DNA from 4 places in the Streptomyces sp. NBC_01390 genome. Region 1 is predicted to be linked to each of the others. Evidence: riboswitches for the same ligand, from Rfam matches in the RefSeq annotation. Region 1 holds a riboswitch; each other region holds the start of a gene.
The links. A riboswitch is a leader RNA that binds a small molecule or an ion and turns the genes downstream of it on or off. The one in region 1 is predicted to bind cyclic di-AMP.
Positions count from the first base shown of each region.

Region 2: it holds a riboswitch for cyclic di-AMP, as region 1 does, so the genes downstream of both, OG241_RS35465 (NlpC/P60 family protein) here and OG241_RS22670 (transglycosylase SLT domain-containing protein) in region 1, are expected to answer to the same signal.
Region 3: it holds a riboswitch for cyclic di-AMP, as region 1 does, so the genes downstream of both, OG241_RS41150 (M23 family metallopeptidase) here and OG241_RS22670 (transglycosylase SLT domain-containing protein) in region 1, are expected to answer to the same signal.
Region 4: it holds a riboswitch for cyclic di-AMP, as region 1 does, so the genes downstream of both, OG241_RS45725 (peptidoglycan DD-metalloendopeptidase family protein) here and OG241_RS22670 (transglycosylase SLT domain-containing protein) in region 1, are expected to answer to the same signal.

Region 1 covers NZ_CP109551.1:5,029,713-5,034,889, reverse strand. Annotated here, with positions in the region: gene OG241_RS22680 (NAD(P)-binding domain-containing protein) at 1-499, shown strand, start outside; gene OG241_RS22675 (HAD family hydrolase) at 737-1,558, shown strand; gene OG241_RS22670 (transglycosylase SLT domain-containing protein) at 1,728-2,219, opposite strand; cyclic di-AMP (ydaO/yuaA leader) riboswitch at 2,223-2,389, opposite strand; gene OG241_RS22665 (polyprenyl synthetase family protein) at 3,041-4,051, shown strand; gene OG241_RS22660 (LolA family protein) at 4,290-5,177, shown strand, end outside.
Region 2 covers NZ_CP109551.1:7,864,165-7,869,341, forward strand. Annotated here, with positions in the region: gene OG241_RS35460 (TnsA-like heteromeric transposase endonuclease subunit) at 1-474, opposite strand, end outside; gene OG241_RS35465 (NlpC/P60 family protein) at 694-1,896, opposite strand; cyclic di-AMP (ydaO/yuaA leader) riboswitch at 1,904-2,061, opposite strand; gene pcrA (DNA helicase PcrA) at 2,387-4,930, shown strand; gene OG241_RS35475 (M23 family metallopeptidase) at 5,012-5,177, opposite strand, start outside.
Region 3 covers NZ_CP109551.1:9,171,822-9,176,998, reverse strand. Annotated here, with positions in the region: gene OG241_RS41155 (GntR family transcriptional regulator) at 1-634, opposite strand, end outside; gene OG241_RS41150 (M23 family metallopeptidase) at 823-1,596, opposite strand; cyclic di-AMP (ydaO/yuaA leader) riboswitch at 1,610-1,777, opposite strand; gene OG241_RS41145 (M16 family metallopeptidase) at 2,004-3,392, opposite strand; gene OG241_RS41140 (M16 family metallopeptidase) at 3,389-4,783, opposite strand; gene OG241_RS41135 (DNA topoisomerase (ATP-hydrolyzing) subunit A) at 5,100-5,177, shown strand, end outside.
Region 4 covers NZ_CP109551.1:10,221,847-10,227,023, reverse strand. Annotated here, with positions in the region: gene OG241_RS45740 (TetR/AcrR family transcriptional regulator) at 1-601, shown strand, start outside; gene OG241_RS45735 (SGNH/GDSL hydrolase family protein) at 763-1,548, opposite strand; gene OG241_RS45730 (DUF6250 domain-containing protein) at 1,595-1,864, opposite strand; gene OG241_RS45725 (peptidoglycan DD-metalloendopeptidase family protein) at 1,896-2,864, opposite strand; cyclic di-AMP (ydaO/yuaA leader) riboswitch at 2,869-3,026, opposite strand; gene OG241_RS45720 (alpha-galactosidase) at 3,330-5,177, opposite strand, start outside.

The sequences.
Region 1 (5,177 bases):
GCGCGACCGGTTCGAGGGCAAGGTGCAGGTGAGCGAGGTCGCACGGATCGTCCGGGCGGGAGTCACCGGAGTAACGGGAGTAATGGGGGCTGTGGAGGTCGCGGGCTCGGCTGAGGCGGAGGGCGCGCAGGGCGCCAAGAGTGCGCCGAAGGGGGACGGTTCGGGGAGCGGGGTGGGCTTCGTCGGGGGGCACCCGGTGCTGACTGTCCAGGAACCCGGCGGCCGTACGCGGGAGTTGTCGGCCGACCATGTGATAGCCGCGACCGGCTACCGCGTCGACATCGCCGCGATGGACTTTCTCGGGCATGAACTGCGTACGGAGCTGGCGGTGAGCCGGGGGACGCCGAGGCTCGGTGCCGGGTATGTGTCCTCGGTGCCCGGGCTGTACTTCACCGGCTTGCCGGCGGCCGCTTCGTACGGCCCGGTGATGCGGTTCGTGTGCGGTACGGAGTTCGCGTCACCGCGGCTGGCGGGGCATCTGGCGGCGGCGCACGGGTAGGGCTCGGGTATGGCTCGGGTTTCTGGTCCCGTGGGTCAATGCGGGGCGCGCTCGATCTTGTGAACCGGCGGCTCGCCGTACCGCGTCGTCGTGTGGCTCCCGTCCCCCTGCGCCAATGCCCGCCCCGTGCCTGCGGCAGGAACTGGCGTAGGCACGGGGGGTGTTGCTGGAGAGAGGCCGAACGTCGTCCGGTTCGGACGGAGACCGATGGGCCGAACGATCCGTATTCTCTGGATCATGGCCGCTCCCACCGCATACGCACTTATCGCCACCGACCTGGACGGAACGCTTCTGCGTGCCGACGACACGCTCTCCGACCGGTCGCGCGCCGCGCTGGCGCTCGCCACGGCCGCCGGCGCCCGGCATCTGGTCGTGACGGGACGGCCGGCGCCGAGAGTCCGGCCGCTGCTCGACGACCTCGGTGCCGGGGGGCTCGCGGTGTGCGGGCAGGGGGCGCAGGTGTACGACGCCGGCGCGGACCGTCTGCTGTGGTCGGTGACCCTGGACCAGGAGCTGGCGGAGACCGCGCTCGGCAAGATCGAGGCCGAGGTCGGGCAGGTGTACGCCGCTGTCGATCAGGACGGTGTGGACGGGCTCACGCTCATCGAGCCGGGCTATCTGATGCCGCACCCGACGCTGCCCGCGGTACGGGTACGGCACCGGGACGACCTGTGGGCCGAGCCCATCAGCAAGGTACTGCTGCGCCACCCGTCCCTGTCCGACGACGAGTTGGCGTCGGCGGCGCGCGGAGCGGTCGGTTCCCTCGCGACGGTCACCATGTCGGGGCCGGGCACGGTCGAACTCCAGCCATGCGGCATCACCAAGGCGACGGGGCTCGCGCTGGCCGCCGAGTATCTCGGGCTGACCTCGGCCGCCACCATCGCCTTCGGTGACATGCCCAATGACATCCCGATGTTCGACTGGGCGGCCCACGGAGTCGCCATGGCCAACGCCCATCCCGAACTCAAGGCCGTGGCGGACGAGGTCACCCTCTCGAACGAGGACGACGGCATCGCGGTGGTGCTGGAGCGGTTGTTCGGGGGCGGGTCGGTCCGGTAGCGCCGGTAGCGCCGGTAGCGCCGGTAGCCCCGGTAGCCCCGGTAGCCCCGGTAGCCCCGGTAGCCCCGGTAGCCCCGGGGCTACCGCCCTCCGGTCCGCCCAGGCCCGGGTCTACCGGACCTGGGCCTGGGCGGCTACTGGTCTTCGGGCGAGCCGGCCCGGGGTCGGACTAGTAGGCCCCGAACACGTTGTCGATCGATCCGTAGCGAGCCGCCGCGTAGTTGCAGGCGGCGGTGATGTTCGCGATCGGGTCGTAGGGATCGAACGAGGTGCCGGCGACGTGGTACGCGGCGAAGGTCGGGTCGATGACCTGGAGGAGGCCCTTGGAGGGGGTGCCGGCTGCCGCGTTCGAGTCCCAGTTGTTGATGGCGTACGGGTTGCCCGACGACTCGCGCATGACGTTGCGGTAGATGCCGTCGTACGTTCCGGGGATGCCGTGCTGGGCCATGATGTCGAGCGACTCGCGGATCCAGCCGTCCAGGTTGTTCGCGTAGTACGTCGTCGTGGACGACGTGGCCGACGGGGCGGCCGATGCCGCCGTCGCGGTCAGGAAGGGGAGGGCCAGGGCTACGGCGGCCGTTCCGGTGATGGCGACGGTGCGCGTGAGCCTGAACGGGCGGCGTGCGGCTCTCGCGGGGTGGTGCTGACCTCGTACGGGCATGGTGGGTCCTCTCCGGCGCCTGCGAGGTGAGCTGTCGGGTTCGGGCGGGAGATGCCCGGCCGGGCGCGCGGTCGGCGCACGGCTTCACCCCGAGCCGGACCGGCGCGAACGCCCGGACCGGCGGCTTACCTGGGTCCCCCGCTCCTGCCTGCGTGAGTCATGTGTGTGGGTGGGTTTGCTGCTCTGCGGGCGGTGGCAGGATTCGGCGGTCCGCCCGGTGTGGCGCGAAACGTATGCGAGAGCACATGGATCGAACAAGGGGCAGAAATGCAGGACTTACCCATTTGGGGTGCTCATTACGGATAAAAGGGGCAAGTGGGAGATGGTGCCTGAGAGGCAACTTGCCTTTAGCGAATGGGTAGTTTGCGAAGTGCGGGCGAAGGGAGGTCGCCGTGGGCGTGACTCGAATCACGGGCCGGGGGTAGTCGTGACACGAGTGGGATGAGCAAGGGGTTTGGGGTATTTGATGCAGCTTGAAGGCTCATGTCCATTGCGTGGTACTGCGACATGTTGCGAGGCGTTGTGGGTGGCGGAACCTCTGGCGCGGTCCGTGACGTTGTTGTGGTGACGGTCGCGGTGAACGGTGGGGATGAGGTGACACATGCGCGTGAGAGCCCGTCGGCGGGGCGCGGGATGCTTATAAATGTCCATGCTTTGGACTGATCAAAAACATTCCGGTCGTGATCCGATAACGCCTGGCCTGGACGGGCGGGCGCTAGCGGTGATCGAAACGTGACCGGATACGCTGACTCGAGTGATGGCAGCGATCTATCGACACACCGTGTGACCGCCAGTAGACACCAGCAGACAGGAGATCCCTCGTGACCGTCGTCGGGCCGTTCGGGCTGAGCGTGCGGGACCAGGCTCTCGAAGCCGATGTCCAGGCCGGATTGGCGGCTGTCGAGGAAGGGTTGCTCGAAGCCACCAAGAGCGAGGTCCCCTTCATCACGGAGGCCGCGCAGCATCTCGTGCGTGCGGGCGGGAAGCGGTTCCGGCCACTCCTCGTGATGCTCGCGGCACAGTTCGGGGACCGGCACGCGCCGGGCATCGTGCCGTCCGCGGTGGTGGTGGAGCTGACCCACCTCGCGACGCTGTATCACGACGACGTCATGGACGAGGCCGAGGTTCGCCGAGGTGTGCCCAGCGCCAACACACGCTGGGGGAACTCCGTCGCGGTCCTCACCGGGGACTTCCTGTTCGCGCGGGCCTCGCACATCCTCGCCGACCTCGGGCCCGAGGCGGTTCGGGTGCAGGCGGAGGCGTTCGAGCGGCTGGTGACCGGGCAGATCCTGGAGACGGCGGGACCGTCGGACGGCCGGGACCCCGTCGAGCACTATCTGGACGTGCTGGGCGGGAAGACCGGGTCGCTGGTGGCCGTGGCCTGCCGGTTCGGGGCGATGATGTCCGGGGCCGACGACAGTGTCGTGGATGTGCTCACCCAGTACGGGGAGCGGCTCGGGGTCGCCTTCCAGCTCGCGGACGACGTGCTGGACATCGCGTCCGACTCCCACGAGTCGGGCAAGACGCCCGGGACGGATCTGCGGGAGGGCATTCCCACGATGCCCGTGCTGCGGTTGCGGGAGCGGGTGGCCCGGCTGGGGCTCGCCGAGGACATCGCGTTGTGCGAGTTGCTGGACTCCGACCTGAGTGACGACGCCCGGCACGCGGAGGCGCTGGCCCGGCTGCGGGCGCATCCGGCGCTGGAGCAGGCCCGGCGGGACACCGTGCGGTACGCGGAGGATGCCCGGGCCGCGTTGGCGCCGCTGGTGGAGTGCGACGCGAAGGCCGCCCTGGTGGAGATGTGCGACGCGGTGGTGCATCGGGCCGGCTGAGGAGTCGGGCCCCGTCGGCCCTCACCGAGCCCTGGCCCCCTAGGGGTCAGGGGAAGCTACGCCTCCTCATGTCATCCCGTAGCAGTACACGGAGTTGAGCCCAAGGTCTGACGATTCCTCCTCGTCGATTTGGTGAGATGGAAACCAACCACTCCTCACCGGTTCGGGTGAGAATGGCGGCTCAGGGTGGACAAGTGTGGGACGGACAGCCGCCGCCGACGACGGAGGTAAGGCACACATGGCACCGTACGAAGAGGCCAAGGCCGGTAACCGGATCGAGGCCGAGATCGAGGCCGAGGACGTGCCGTCCCGGCGCCGCAAGGCCGCGCGGTACGCCGCCCCGGCCGCGGTGATCGGTCTGACGGTCGCGACGATCGGGCTGGTACCGGCGTTCGCCGGCTCCGGTGACCCCGATCTGCCGAAGATCAGCGCGCAGCAGCTCATCGAGAAGATCGCCGCGTCGGACGTACAGCAGTTGTCCGGCACGGTGAAGATCAGTACGGATCTGGGACTGCCCGACCTCGGCGGCCTGGAGAGCGGCCTTCTGTCGGGCGGTGGCCTCGGCGGGGCTTCCGACGGCTCGGGGTCGGCCGCCGATCCGAGCGCCAAGCTCCTCGCACTGGCGTCCGGCACACACACGATCCGCGTCGCCGCGGACGGCCCCGACAAGCAGAAGCTGTCGCTGCTGGAGAAGGCCGCCGAGTACAGCGTGATCCACAACGGCGACGAGGTGTGGGCGTACGACAGCGCGTCGAACGAGGCCTACCACGCCACGGCCCCCGCGTCCGAGAGCGGCAAGGACAAGGGCGACAGCAAGGGCAAGGACCAGCTCCTGCCCGGTGACGACACGGGCGCCACGCCCGGGGAGCTCGCCCAGGAGGCACTGAAGGCGGTCGACGGCACGACCTCAGTGACCGTCGACGGCACCGCCCAGGTCGCCGGCCGTGACGCCTACAAGCTGGTCATCAAGCCGAAGGCGTCCGGGTCCACGGTCGGGGCGATCAGCATCGCGGTCGACTCGAAGACCGGGACCCCGCTGAAGTTCACGCTCACCCCGGCGAGCGGCGGTGCCGCTGTCGTGGACGCCGGTTTCGTCGACGTCGACTTCGCCAAGCCCGCCGCCTCG
Region 2 (5,177 bases), 2.8 Mb from region 1:
GACCCAGCCGCGGCGCGAACACACCTGGCGTGTCCAGTCGAACTGCGCGATCACCTTGGGATCCCTCATGCGTGAGGGCGCCTTGACATCCACGACGGTCACCAGACCGTCGGCATGGACGAGGAACAGATCGGGAACATGACGGCGAACGCGGTCACCGTCCGGGCCGACCAATTGGAACGGCTGGGCCGCGATCTCCGTGACATCCGGCGCGAAATCGGCAAGCAGAATGCGGGCGAGCTCCAGCCGACTCTCGTAGGCCACGAGACGACCCGTTGTGGCGGCGTGGTACCAACCCGAGTAGTGCTTCCGGCCCCGGTACCAACGGAACTCGCGTACCGGCTGTCCGCCGGCCACCTCGTCCACCGGGACCCGGTCGAGTTCGGCCTCGACCAGCCGACCGTCGGCCCGCCGATAAGCCGCCTGAACCGTCCAGCTACCTGTCGCGTCCGCGACGCCTGGGTCAGTCCCCATGGCCGCCCCTTCGTGTCCGATGTCATCGACACCAGGACACTGGCAACCACCATGAGTAGCGTGGATGAGAAGCCGAGAAAACCAACGAGGTAGTGGACCCGTGCGGTAGAGCACGGCCAGGCTCCGGGCCTGGCCGTGGATCGAAGAGAGCGTTTCGACTGACAAGTTGACGACAAGTCACTCGGACAGCGACATCTCTAATCGGAACCTACATGGGCGTCAGGCCGGGCGCACCACGCTGTGGATCGCGGACTCGCCGTCGTAGAAGATCGACTCCTCACGGACGTACGCACCCGGCTTCGGCGCGTGGATCATCATGCCGTTGCCGATGTACAGGCCGACATGGCTGATGTCCTCGTAGAAGAAGACCAGGTCACCGGGTTGGATGTCGGAGAGCGAAACGGTTGTCCCGGCGTTCACCTGGTCGTAGGTGGTGCGCGGAAGGCTGACTCCGGCGGCCCGCCAGGCGGCCTGAGTGAGGCTCGAACAGTCGTACGAATCTGGCCCTGTCGCACCCCAGACGTACGGCTTGCCGACCTGTGCGCGTGCGAAGGCGAGGGCCTTCTCGGCCTTGCCGGCGTACGAGGAGGCGGGGACCGCGGGTGTGGAGGTGTCCGAGGCGCCGGTGCCCGGTGACTGCTGCGCCGCCGCTGCCGAGTCCTGCTGGCGTTGCTGCCCTGCGGCCTGCTGCTGCCGGGCGAGTTCCTGCGCCTGGCGGCGGGCGTCCGCCTGCTTCGCGCGTTCGATCGCCGCGAGCCGCAGTTTCTCCTCGGCGGTGAGGCGGGAGAGCAGTCGGCGGGCCTGTGCGAGCTTCGTCTGGACGGCGGTCTTCGTCGTCTGCAGGTCGTCCTGGGACTCCGTGAGCGACTCCAGGCTCGCGGTGGCCTCCCGGCGCTGCCGCGTCGTCTCGGCCTGCTGGGTGATGTAGTCGTCGACCGTGTCCTTCTGGCGGGCCGTCATACGGTCCATCAGCTGGTTCTGGTCGAAGTAGTCCTGCGGAGTGTCCGCCAGCAGGAACGTCGCCGTGTCGGGGGCGGCCGACCCGGTGCGGTACTGGGCCGCGGCGAAGGAACCCAGCTCCTCGCGCGCGTCGTTGAGCTTCTGGGTGCGCCGGGCCACGTCGTCCATCAGGGCGTCGACACGACCCTGCTGCTTTGCGGCCCTCTCCTTGGCGGCGTTGTACACGTCGGCGGCCGACTCGGCCTGGTGGTAGAGGTCGTCGACCTCCGCCTCGACCTCCTCCATGCTCGGCCGGTCGTCGGCCGAGGGCGCCGGGGACGTGGAGGGCCCCCCGGGCGCGGCGTTGGCGGTCTGGGTCAGCAGGGCTACGGAAGCGGTCAGGGCCGCCGTGGCGAAGGCGGGGGTCCGTATGCCTGCTACGCGCGTTCCCGTAGGGCGCGACTTGCGGTGCGACGACGCCAAGGGAGGCGACTCCTTCCATGTTCCGCCTACCGGGTTAGCTGTCGGGTTCGGGCGGGTGGTTCGGAAGGGTTGCCCTACGGTCCTTGCCCTGGAAGGCAGTCGGACCGATTCACCCCAAGTTCTCGGTGGGTCCCCGGCTCCTGCCGCACACGGCGGCACGATCGGACTCGGCGGGGGCCGCGCGGCCCGGCGATGTTCGCCGGTGGAGATCGAGCGGCCTTACGGCACGCTAACCAACGGGTGTGGCTTCTGTGAAGGTTGATGACCGCTATGCCCGATACTTATTTGTGACCTCGACCCTAAACGTGGCTTCATGGATTCGGTTCGGGGTGGTATCGGATGAATTGCCTGATCATGTGAATGGAGGACTGACCGAGGGCCCGCTGTTCGGGCGGACAAGTGCCGGCCACAGCTCGGGCCGGGCGGTGTTCGGCGGATGTTTTCGGGGTGGCAGCGGGTTGTCAGTGGGGGCGCCTAGACTCGGAGAGCGATGAGCAGCCTCTTTGACGACAGCTTCCTGGCGGACCTCCAGAGCCCTCGGGCCCACGCGGAGGAACCCCCGCCACCGCCCGAGGACGAGCATGCGCCGGAGTCCGTTCCGGACGATCTGTTCGGCGGGAAGTTCGACACGCCGCCGGACCGGGACGCGTACTACCGCGACGGCGCCCCGCGTCCCGTGGTGGACCCGGCAGCGCTCCTGGACGGGCTGAACGAGAACCAGCGCGCGGCCGTCGTGCACGCCGGCACCCCTCTGCTCATCGTGGCGGGCGCCGGCTCCGGCAAGACACGTGTGCTCACGCACCGCATCGCCCATCTGCTCGGTGAGCGAAGCGTCCACCCCGGCCAGATCCTCGCGATCACCTTCACCAACAAGGCCGCCGGTGAGATGAAGGAACGCGTCGAGCAACTCGTCGGCCCGCGCGCGAACGCGATGTGGGTGATGACCTTCCACAGCGCGTGCGTGCGGATTCTGCGGCGGGAGAGCAAGAGGCTCGGCTTCACCTCCTCCTTCTCGATCTACGACGCCGCCGACAGCAAGCGGCTGATGGCGCTCGTCTGCCGCGATCTGGACCTGGACCCCAAGCGCTTCCCGCCCAAGTCCTTCAGTGCGAAGATCTCCAACCTGAAGAACGAGCTGATCGACGAGGAGGACTTCGCCGCCCAGGCGAGCGACGGTTTCGAGAAGACCCTCGCCCAGGCGTACGCGATGTACCAGTCGCGGCTGCGTGAGGCCAACGCCCTCGACTTCGACGACCTGATCATGACGACGGTCAACCTGCTGCGCGCCTTCCCGGACGTCGCCGAGCACTACCGCCGTCGCTTCCGGCACGTCCTGGTCGACGAGTACCAGGACACCAACCACGCCCAGTACGCGCTCGTACGGGAACTCGTCGGAACCGCCGAGCACACCGGCGACGACGCCGACGTACCGCCCAGCGAGTACAACCTGCCTCCCGCCGAGCTGTGCGTCGTGGGAGACGCCGACCAGTCGATCTACGCCTTCCGGGGTGCGACGATCCGCAACATCCTCCAGTTCGAGGAGGACTACGCGGACGCGACGACGATCATGCTCGAACAGAACTACCGTTCGACGCAGACGATCCTGAGCGCCGCCAACGCGGTCATCGAGCGCAACGAGTCTCGCCGCCCCAAGAACCTGTGGACCAACGCGGGCGCGGGCGCGCGCATCACCGGCTATGTCGCCGACACCGAGCACGACGAGGCGCAGTTCGTCGCCGAGGAGATAGATCGGCTGACGGACGCGGGCGACGCGAAGGCGGGTGACGTCGCCGTCTTCTACCGGACGAACGCCCAGTCGCGTGTCTTCGAGGAGATCTTCATCCGCGTAGGCCTGCCTTACAAGGTCGTCGGCGGTGTCCGCTTCTACGAGCGCAAGGAGGTCCGGGACGTCCTGGCCTACCTGCGCGTCCTCGCCAACCCGGAGGACTCGGTGCCGCTGCGCCGTATCCTCAACGTGCCCAAGCGCGGCATCGGCGACCGCGCGGAGGCGATGATCGACGCGCTGTCCCAGCGCGAGAAGATCAGCTTCCCCCAGGCGCTGAAGCGGGTGGACGAGGCGTACGGCATGGCCTCCCGGTCGACCAACGCCGTCAAGCGGTTCAACACGCTGATGGAGGACCTGAGGACGATCGTGGAGTCGGGCGCGGGCCCGGCGACCGTCCTCGAAGCGGTGCTCGAACGCACGGGCTACCTCGCCGAGTTGCAGGCGTCGACCGACCCGCAGGACGAGACCCGGATCGAGAACCTCCAGGAACTCGCCGCAGTGGCCCTGGAGTTCGAACAGGAGTCGGGAGTGGCCGCCGAGGCCGGGGAGGCCGATCAGCCCGCCGAGGGCGAGGCGCCGGCTCCGGCAGGGCTCGCCGCGTTCCTGGAGCGGGTCGCCCTCGTCGCCGACTCCGACCAGATCCCCGACGAGGACGACGACGGCTCGGGCGTCATCACCCTGATGACCCTGCACACCGCCAAGGGCCTTGAGTTTCCCGTGGTGTTCCTGACCGGCATGGAGGACGGCGTCTTCCCGCACATGCGTGCCCTCGGTCAGGCCAAGGAACTGGAGGAGGAGCGACGGCTCGCCTACGTCGGCATCACGCGCGCGCGTGAACGCCTGTATCTGACGCGGTCGTCGCTGCGCAGCGCGTGGGGTCAGCCCTCGTACAACCCGCCCTCGCGTTTCCTGGAGGAGATCCCGGCGGCCCATCTGGAGTGGAAGCGCACGGGCGCGATGGCTCCGGCGACCTCCTCGGGCCCGGCCTCCGGGGTGGCGTCGTCGCTGTCGTCCTCGCGCTCGCGCACCGCTGCCTCGGGCGCGTCGGGCTTCGCCACGCGCCGGGGCGGTGTCGAGAAGCCGGTGGTCGCGCTGGCGGTGGGGGACAGGGTCACGCACGACCAGTTCGGTCTGGGAACCGTGGTGGGCGTGAAGGGCACCGGCTCGAACGCCGAGGCGACCGTGGACTTCGGCGAGGACAAGCCGAAGCGGCTGCTGCTGCGGTACGCGCCGGTGGAGAAGCTCTGACCGGACACCCGGGCATCGCCGAGATGCCCGGGTCACGCCGGTGACGCGGCGGGTGAAAAGGGGACGGGAACCGGACGGGATCTACGTCGGGTCGAGGCCGTGGCTGCGCAGCCACGGGAGCGGGTCGATCGCCGAGCCGCCGGCGGGCCGAACCTCGAAGTGCAGGTGCGGTCCGGTCGAGTTCCCGGAGTTCCCGGAGTACGCGATGGGATCGCCGGCCTTGACCGTCGTACCGGACGCGACCTGG
Region 3 (5,177 bases), 4.1 Mb from region 1:
CTCCGCCTCCCGGAAAGCGCAGCCGGTGTGCGGCGGTCGCCCGCTCGGTGTGCAGCGCTGTGATCGCCCGCGCCCGCTCACTGTCGCCTCGCGCCACCGCGTCCACGATCGCCCCGTGCTCCGCCCAGGAGTCGACCGGGCTGGCCGGCGCCTCCACCGAGTACATCCAGGCGATCTTGTGCCGGAGCTGGGTGAGCGTCGAGGCCAGGGCATGGCTTCCGGAGGACTGGGCGAGCGTCTCGTGGAACCAGCCCCCCAGGGAGCGCAGATCCTCGCTGTTGCCCCTCCTGGCCCGTTCCTGACCCAGCCTGACCAGGCCGCGCAGCACCTTGAGGTGTGCCTCGGTCCGCCGTTGGGCGGCCCGGGAGGCGCCCAGCGGTTCCAGGAGCATGCGCATCTCCAGCAGGTCGGAGGCCTCCGGCTCGGTGGGTTCCGCGACGCACGCGCCCGCGTGCCGCCGGGTCACCACGAAGCCCTCGGCCTCCAGCGTGCGCAGGGCTTCGCGAACAGGGACGCGCGAGACGCCGTACCGGCGCGCCAGCAGTTCCTCGGTGAGCCGGCTGCCGCGCTCGTAGACACCGGCGACGATGTCGTCCCGGATCGCCGTGCATACCGAGTGCGCCGGAATACGCATGTCCGACCTCCGCTTTAATCCCCGTGAAACGTCGACGATTGACGTGTGTTCAGTGACTCTATTGCAGAGAACCGGAATTTCCGACGGCAGGCCGGAATCCATGGATATTTTTTGGACACACCACCCTCCGAAACGCCGAAAGCCCCGGCTCGGGGAGCCGGGGCCACGACAAGTGGTGCGCGGGTTCGTCAGACGTTCACACCGTGCGAGCGAAGGTAGGCGACGGGGTTGATGTCCGAGCCGTACTCCGGGGTCGTGCGCGCCTCGAAGTGGAGGTGCGGACCTGTGACGTTGCCGGTGGCCCCGGAGAGGCCTATCTGCTGCCCTGGGGTGACCGTCTGGCCGACGGAGACGTTGATGGACGACAGATGACCGTACTGAGTGTAGGTACCGTCGATCATCTTGATCACGATGTTGTTGCCGTACGACCCGCCCCAGCCCGCCTCGACGACGGTGCCGGAGCCCACCGCGTGCACGGTGGTGCCCGACGCGGCGTGGAAGTCGATGCCGGTGTGGCTGCCGGAGGACCAGATGCCGCCGCCCGCCTTGTAGCCCGTGGAGATGTACGAGCCGGAGATCGGGGCGACATAGCTGTTGAGGCGCTTGCGCTCGGCCTCGCGGGCGGCACGGGCCTGCGCCTCGCGTGCCTCCTTGACGCGCTCCTCCGCCTCCTTCTGCGCGGCGGCCACGGCCTTCTTCTCGGCGGCGGCCTTCTCGGCGGCCTGCTCCTGGGCGGCGGCCTGGGCGTCGATCTGGGCGGCGAGCGACTCGCCGATGGAGATCACCGGGGTGAGTCCGGTCTGCTCGACGGCGGACTCCGCCGCGAGCGCCGGGGCGGCGAGGGAGCCGACGACGCCGGTGGTCGCGAGGGCGGCTACGCCGGCAGCGCGGGCGGTCGTACGGGTGACAAGGCTGGGGCGGCTGGGACGACGGTGCTTCCCGGTGGCGCGGGTGAACGCCATGTAGTGGCTGGTCCTTTCCTTCCTTCTCGCCTACCGGGTTAGCTGACGGGTTCGGAGCAGGAAGGTCTCCTACGGACCCCCTCGCTGCGCGCGCGGGCGTCCGATTCACCCCAGGGACTGCACATGGTGGGTCCCCGGCTCCCCTGGCTCGCGCCGTACGGGGACTCGGCGATGACTGCCCGGTGCCGCGGCTGCGGCGCACTGCATGACGGACAGCCGGACAGACGCTAAGCGGGACCTCTTTCAATCAACAAACCGATCACGGGTTTTGTCGCACATGCCACAGTGCAGACTGTCAACCTCTCCACCAATACGGGCAACTTGCGCATCAACACGGACAAAGCATGGGCAAAGAGGGGCCCGGTGACGCTGCCGTCACCGGGCCCCTGTCGTGTACGCCGATGCCGCTACTCGGCGGGGACGACGCTCACTTCACCGATGCCGAGGGCCCGGACGGGCCCCTCGATCGTCGCCGCGTCGCCGACGAGGACCGTCACCAGCCGGTCCACCGGGAAGGCGTTGACGGCCGCCGCGGTGGCTTCCACGGTGCCGGTCGCCGCGAGCTGGCGGTACAGCGTCGCCTGGTAGTCGTCGGGCAGGTGCTGCTCGACCTGGTCGGCCAGCGTGCTCGCCACGGCCGCCGCGGTCTCGTACTTGAGCGGGGCGACGCCGACCAGGTTCTGCACCGCGACATCACGCTCGGCGTCGGTGAGCCCTTCGGCCGCGAGGGTGCGCAGCACCTTCCAGAGGTCCTCCAGGGCGGGACCGGTGTTCGGGGTGTCGAAGGAGCCGCTGATGGCGAGCAGCGCGGCCCCTGTGCCGTCCGGAGCCGAGCGCAGGACCTGGCCGAACGCCCGCACACCGTAGGTGTAGCCCTTTTCCTCCCGCAGGACGCGGTCCAGACGGGAGGTGAGGGTGCCGCCGAGGCAGTACGTGCCGAGGACCTGGGCGGCCCAGACACGGTCGTGCCGGTCGGCGCCGATACGGCCGATGAGCAACTGGGTCTGCACGGCACCCGGCCGGTCCACGATGACGACCCGGCCGGTGTCGTCGGCGGTCACCGGCGGCACCGGACGCGGCTCGGCCGACGAGCCCGCCCAGGCCCCCAGGGTTTCGCCGAGCAGCGCGTCCAAGTCGACGCCGGTGAGGTCACCGACGACCACGGCGGTGGCCGTGGCGGGCCGGACGTGCCTCTCGTAGAAGGCGCGGACGGCCGCCGCGTCGATCTTCGCGACCGTCTCCTCGGTGCCCTGGCGCGGACGTGACATGCGCGAGGACGCCGGGAACAGTTCCTTGTACAGCTGCTTGGCGGAGCGGCGGGCCGGGTTGGCCGTCTCGTGCGGGATCTCGTCCAGCCGGTTGCGCACCAGCCGCTCGATCTCGCTCTCCGAGAACGCGGGCGCCCTGAGGGCGTCGGCCAGCAGCCCCAGCCCCTTGGGGAGCCGCGACACGGGGACTTCGAGGCTGAGGCGGACACCGGGGTGGTCGGCGTGCGCGTCGAGGGTGGCGCCGCAGCGCTCCAGCTCGGCGGCGAACTCCTCGGCGGAGTACTTGTCGGTGCCTTCGGAGAAGGCCCGGGACATGATCGTGGCCACGCCGTCCAGACCGGCCGGCTCCGCCTCCAGGGGGGCGTCGACGAGCACCTCGACGGCGACGACCTGCTGGCCGGGGCGGTGGCACCGCAGGACGGTCAGACCGTTGCCGAGCGTGTCGCGTGCGGGGGCCGGGAAGGCCCAGGGCCTGGCCTCTCCCGCCTGGGGCTGGGGGTGGAACTCCATCGTGGCGAGCTCGGTCACTTGGCCGCCTCCTCGTTCTCGTCGCCGGCTTCGACCGTGGCCTCGGCCTCGGGGTCCTTGGGCGGATCCGCGTCCTCGGCCGTCACCTCGGAGACCGGCTCGTAGACGAGCACCGCGCGGTTGTCGGGTCGCAGCCGGGCCTTGGCTGCCTCCTGGACCTCCTCCGCCGTCACGTCGAGGACGCGCTGCACGGCGGTCAGGGCGAGCTGCGGGTCGCCGAACAGCACGGCGAAGCGGCACAGTTCGTCGGCACGGCCCGCGACCGTACCGAGCCGGTCCAGCCACTCGCGCTCCAACTGGGCCTGCGCGCGCTCCATCTCCTCGGCCGTCGGGCCCTCCGCGGCGAACCGGGCGAGCTCCTCGTCGACAGCGGCCTCGATGACCGGCACCTCGACGTCCGCGGAGGTCTTCACGTCCAGCCACCCCAGGGAGGGTGCTCCGGCCAGCCGCAGCAGGCCGAACCCGGCCGCGACCGCCGTACGGTCCCGCCGTACGAGCCGGTTGTAGAGGCGGGAGGACTCGCCGCCGCCGAGGACGGTGAGCGCCAGGTCGGCCGCGTCGCACGCGCGCGTGCCGTCCTCCGGGAGCCGGTAGGCGGCCATCAACGCGCGCGCGGGAACCTCTTCCACGACGACCTCGCGCAGTTCCTCGCCGATGACGTCGGGAAGTGCCCCGGAGCGCGGCGCGGGCTTGCCGTCGTGCCCGGCGATGGATCCGAAGTACTTCTCGACCCAGGCGAGGGTCTCCTGGGGGTCGATGTCCCCGACGATCGACAGGACCGCGTTGTTGGGCGCGTAGTACGTGCGGAAGAACGCGCGCGCGTCCTCCAGCGTCGCCGCGTCCAGGTCCGCCATCGAGCCGATCGGCGTGTGGTGGTAGGGGTGTCCCTCCGGGTAGGCGAGGGCGGTCAGCTTCTCGAACGCCGTGCCGTAGGGGACGTTGTCGTAGCGCTGTCGGCGCTCGTTCTTGACGACGTCCCGCTGGTTCTCCATGGACTCGTCGTCGAGGGCCGCGAGCAGCGAGCCCATGCGGTCCGCCTCCAGCCAGAGGGCGAGCTCCAGTTGGTGGGTGGGCATGGTCTCGAAGTAGTTGGTGCGCTCGAAGCTGGTGGTGCCGTTGAGCGAACCGCCCGCGCCCTGGACCAGTTCGAAGTGGCCGTTGCCCTTCACCTGGCCCGAGCCCTGGAACATCAGGTGCTCGAAGAGGTGAGCCAGGCCGGTACGGCCCTTGACCTCGTGGCGCGACCCGACGTCGTACCAGAGGCACACCGCTGCGACCGGGGTCAGGTGGTCCTCGGAGAGCACCACGCGCAGCCCGTTGGCGAGGCGGTGTTCGGTCGCTGTCAGGCCGCCGGAGCCTGCCTCGGCTGTGGCCGTGTGACCCATGGGCATGTACGTCCCTTCGATCGCGGATGCGGTTGTTGCAACCGCTGTGTTCCTGCCGGTCCTGCCACTGTATGCAAGCGTGTGGAGTGCTGGCGAAGTTCCCGGCGGACGTACGCCGACAGCGAGATTCCTCGGGTTCCAGGCGGTACGTTTCAGCATCAGCGGCCACCGCCCAACACCGCCACCGGAACGGGCCTTGGTCCGCGTTGTCAGTGCGGCAGTCCACAATGGTCCGCGTCAGAACCCGTTCAGTCTCAGCAGGAGTGAGCCGCAGGGGTGCGCCCCGTAGGCGAACGACAGGAAACAGAAGGAGCCGGCAGCGATGGCCCGCCGCAGCACGAAGACCCCGCCGCCCGATGACTTCGAGGAGCGGATCCTCGACATCGACGTCGTCGACGAG
Region 4 (5,177 bases), 5.2 Mb from region 1:
GTTGAGCGTGGCCGAGCGGCGCGAGGACTTGTTGCGGGCCGCCATCGAGCAGATCGAGGCGCGCGGTGTGGCGGCGGTCAGGATCGCCGACGTGGCCGCCGTCCTCGGGGTGAGCAACGCGCTGGTGCTGTACCACTTCTCGACGAAGGAGAAGCTGGTCGCTGCCGCCTTCCGGTACGCCGCGGAGGCCGATCTCACCCACCTGGGCAAACTCCTCGGCCGCCGTTCCCCGGCGCTGCGCCGTCTGCGGTCCGCCGTGCGCTGGTACGCGCCGACCGGTCAGGCCAAGGGCTGGCGGCTGTGGATCGAGGGCTGGGCGGTGTCCCTGCGCGACCCGGCGCTGCGGGAGGTCGCCGGCGACCTGGACCGGCGCTGGAAGGCCGCGATCACCGAGGTCATCGCGGAGGGGGTGGCCGCGGGCGAGTTCGAGTGCCCCGACCCCGCCGGCACGGCACTGCGGCTCACGGCGCTGCTGGACGGGCTGGCCGTCCAGCTGACGGCGTACGACGGGGTGTCACGGACGCGCGCCGAGCAGTGGGTGGACGCTGCGCTGGCCGGGGAACTGGGCCTTGAGCGGGCGGCGTTGACCGGCCCCAGGTGAGTGACCTGGTCGTCGACCTGGGGCTGCGCCCCTGGACCCCCGCTTCGGCCATCGGCCTTCGGCTTGAACGGCCTCGTCCTCAAACGCCGGACGGGCTGTGGATGCCCGCCCGGCGCCGAGAAGTGTCGAAGCCCCGCGATCGACTCACGCGAACGACTCGCTCACGCGACCCAGTCGATACGGCTCTTGATGTCGTCGGGCGACAGATGCCCCTTGGCCGTCACGGTGTCCCCCGACGACTCTCCCCTCAGCCGCCGCCCGATCCACGGGACCAGGTACTCGCGGGCCCACTGGACGTCGTCGCGGCGGATCTCCAAGGTGCCCCGGGGAGGCAGCAACGGCCAGGGCTGGTCCGGGTCGGCCGGGATTTCGAGGCCGAGCACCTGCCCCGCGCGCAGCGCCACGCGCGTGTGGCCCTCCGCCGACAGATGGAGCCGGTCGCCGTCCCAGGCCCTGCGGTCCTGGATGGTCTTCAGGGACCACAGGTCGAGGACCGGACAGTTGTACCGGTCGGCGATGGCCCGGAGGTGGCCGTTGTACGTGGCGATCTTGCCGCGCATGTGCTTCAGGACAGGGACGTTGCGGGTGTCGAACCCGGTCGTCACCATCACGGTGCCGACCTCCGAGGTGAGGCCGATCACCGCCCGCTCGAATCGCTCGGCGACCTCGTCCGGGTCGCTGCCGGGCCGGATGATGTCATTGCCACCCGCGCAGAAGGAGACCAGGTCCGGCGCCTGCTCCCTGGCGACGGGGAGCTGTTCGGCCACGATCTGGTCGAGCAGCCTCCCGCGTACCGCGAGGTTCGTGTAGTCGAAGTCGCCCTCGGGGCGCCGGTCGGCGAGCAGAACCGCGAAGCGGTCCGCCCAGCCGACGAACGCCCCGTCGGGGCCGGGGTCGCCGACGCCCTCGGTGAAGCTGTCCCCCACCGCCACGTACGACCCGATCACTGCTCTGCTGTCATTCTTCGAATCGTCTGCCACATCGGCCCATGATTCACCTTCCGATGTGAGCTACGCGACCGTAGGAAGGGGTTGACGTGTGGTGAGATAAGCCACGTGTCAAGTGTTGGTCAACCCGGAATAACGGGGAGACGCAGCTCACGGACGCTGAAGTCGGTGATCCTGAAGTGGCGTAACGGCGCAGCCGGGTCGCGGTGTTGGCGTTGGCGCCGCAGCCGACGTAGTACGTCGGAGACCGCCGAAGACCGGACCCGGGATCGGGGCCGGCCTTCGGTGGATGTACGTGGATGCACTGGGTGGACATCCTTGACGGACGTCCGTGCACGAGGTGCGCGTCAGCCGACGGCGACACCCTTCGAGCGGAGGTAGCCGACCGGGTCGATGTCGGATCCGTAGTCCGGAGTGGTGCGGATCTCGAAGTGCAGGTGCGGTCCGGTCACGTTGCCCGTGGCGCCGGAGAGACCGATCTGCTGCCCCTCGCTCACGGTCTGGCCGGCCGAGACGGAGAGCTGGGAGAGGTGGCCGTACTGGGCGTAGTAGCCGTCGGCGAGCTTGATGACGACCTGGTTGCCGTACGCGCCGCCCCAGCCGGCGGAGACGACGGTGCCGGCGCCGACCGCCTTGAGGGAGGTGCCGGTCGGGACGACGAAGTCGACGCCCGTGTGGTAGCCGCTGGACCACATGCTGCCCGCCACGTGGTAACCGGTGCCGATGGTGGCGCCGGTCACGGGAAGGGTGAAGCCGCTGGAACTGCTGGAGCTACTGGTGTCGGCGGCCTCGGTCGTCGTGGAGGTGTCGGCCGTCGCGCTCTCGGCGGCAGGCTTGGACTCCGTCTTCCGCGTGGACTTCGAGGAGGACGAGGACTCCACGGCGGACGACGAGGTCGACGCGGCCTTCTTGCCGATCGTCAGCTTCAGACCGGGGTGGATCAGGCTCGGGTCGGCGCCGATGGCGGTCCGGTTGTCCGAGTAGAGCTTCTGCCAGCCACCGCTGACGCTCTCCTCATGGGCGATCTTCGAGAGGTAGTCGCCGGACCGGACCGCGTAGGTCCTGACGCCCGACTTCTTCGCTGCGGCAGCCTTTTCGGTCTTTGCCGTGTGCACGGAAACGGAATCGGCCGTTACGGACTTGGCTGATTCCGAAAGCGACTGAACAGCCTGAGTCGTGGACTCCGCCGTGGCCGCATGGGCGCCGGTGGCTCCCAGCAACGGCAGGGCGAGAGCCGCTCCGCCGGTTCCGGCGACGGCTATCGAGCGAGTGAATCGCTGGGACTTCGGACGGCGGTGCTTACCCTTCGCGGGCATGACGAATTCCTCTCCGTCGCCTGCGAGGTGAGCTGTCGGGTGCGGACTGGAGATGTCCGGCCACGCCTGAACGTGACTTAACCCCAAGCCTGTTCCAGAGACCGGAACAGGCGTTCTACCTGTGGGTCCCCCGCTCCTGCCGTACTCGGGTGTTCGATGGGGGCTCCGGGCGGCGGCAGGATTGGGCGTCCGTCCGGATTGGTGGCGAACGTAAGCGACCAAGACGCACGGAAACAAGCTTCAGGTTCCCTGTGTACGGGTTTCCTGTGATCCTCCCCGGAATTCCCGGTCACTGTCCGTGAATTCCGGATCTTTCAGCCCCTTGAACTTCCTTTAATCACGCCGAAATTACGTGAACATGACGGCGACACACCGTCACGAATATGACCCTGCTCACGCGCCCGATTCACAGCAACCCCCATTTCCCGGCGAGTTGTAATTAAGGCGCCATAACGGACAGAAGTGTCAGATGCGACGCAGTCGGAAAACTGCCGCATCGAGGTCACCCTTCAGCCCGGTTCGCAGGCCGCGATGCAACAGCACGGCCCCTCTGTGGATTTCGCCCGTTTCGCGGCATTCATACGTCGCCGACGGGTCGAGCCCGCGCAGCCGCAGCGCCGGAAGCGGCTCACCGTGGTGCTGCGCCTGGAGCCAGGCGAGGACGACGGTCTCGTCCCCGAGCACGTACTGCACCGCGCTCAGTCCACCGGTCGGCCGCCGCAGCCGGTAGAGGTCGCCGCGCTGTACGACGGGCCGGATCTCCTTGTAGAGCCCCACCCACTCCCCGGCCTCGGTCAGCTCCTCCTCCGTCCACCGGGCGAGGTCGCCGCCGACGCCGAGCACCCCGGCCATCGCACTCACGAACCGGAAGCGCAACGAGCTGACCCGGCCGTTGAGCTGGGTGTTCGGGCTGTCCGTGACCCAGGCGGCCATGACCCGCGCCGGATGGATCTGGCTGAAGCCCTCCTGGATGGCGAGGCGGTCCAGCGGGTCGGTGTTGTCGGAGGTCCACACCTGGTCCGTACGGGCGAGGACCCCCAGGTCGATCCGGCCGCCGCCACCGGAGCAGGACTCGAAGGCCACCGTGGGGTGGGCCGCCCGCAACCGGTCCAGCAGGGCGTACAGCCCGTGCACGTGGTCGACCCACAGCCGCTGGGGGTAGTCCTCGCCGGGCCAGCCGGCGTCGGTGAAGCAACGGTTGAAGTCCCACTTCACATAGTCGATCGGGGCACTGGAGAGCAGCCCGTCGAGCTGCTCCCAGAGGTACTCGCGGACATCCTCACGGGCGAGGTTCAGGACGAGTTGATTGCGAAACTCCGTCCGCTTCCGTCCCTGCTGAAACTGCACCCAGTCGGGGTGCGCGCGGTACAGGTCACTGTCGGGGTTGACCATCTCCGGCTCGACCCAGATGCCGAACCGCATACCCAGGGCCTGCACGTACTCGGCGAGCGGTTTGACACCCGCCGGGAAGCGGTCCGGGTTCGGCGTCCAGTCACCGAGACCGGCCCGGTCGCTGGTCCGGGCCCCGAACCAGCCGTCGTCCACGACGAACAGCTCGACACCGATCGCGGCGGCCCGCCGGGCCAGCGTCCCCTGCTGCTCCTCGGAGATGTCGAACTCCGTGGCCTCCCAGGAGTTGTAGAGCACGGGCCGGTCCCGGTCCGCGTCGGGGACGACGAACGCGCGCTGGTACGTGTGCCACGCCCGGCTCGCCCCGCCGTGCCCCGAGTCGGTCCACAGCCCCGCGAAGACGGGCGTGGTGAAGGACTCGCCCGCCGCCAGGCGCAGCAGGCCGGAGTCGTCGTATCCGGCGCCGCCGGTGATCTGCACACGCGCGTCGGGCAGCTGGGCGACGGCGATCCGCCAGGAGCCGGACCAGCCGAGCGCGCACGCGTACACCTCGCCCTGCTCCTCGGTCGCGTCGGTGTCGAGCGCCACCCAGGGCAGGTGATGGTGCCCGGTGTGGCCGCGCCGGCTGCCGATGACCTTCTCACCGTAGGTGAGGTCCGTCCGCACGAGACGGGACTCGGCGGCCCAGCGTCCATGGAGCTGGGAGAGGCGCCAGCCGTCGCGCTCGGGAAGCGTCCAGGTGGCGGAGTCCGCACGGAGCAGCTCCAGCGGGCCGGCTCCCTCGGGCGCGTCATGGGCGAGGGTCACCCAGCGCTCCACCACGTCGTGGCGCATCCGGTAGTGGAGCGTGATCGCCAGCCCCGCGTCACGGAACCGAAGCCGCAGTTCGTCCCCGTCGTCGCCGCCCTCGGTCTCGTACGCCTCGAAGCGCCACTCGGTGCCCCGGCGCTCGTCGCTCCGGAC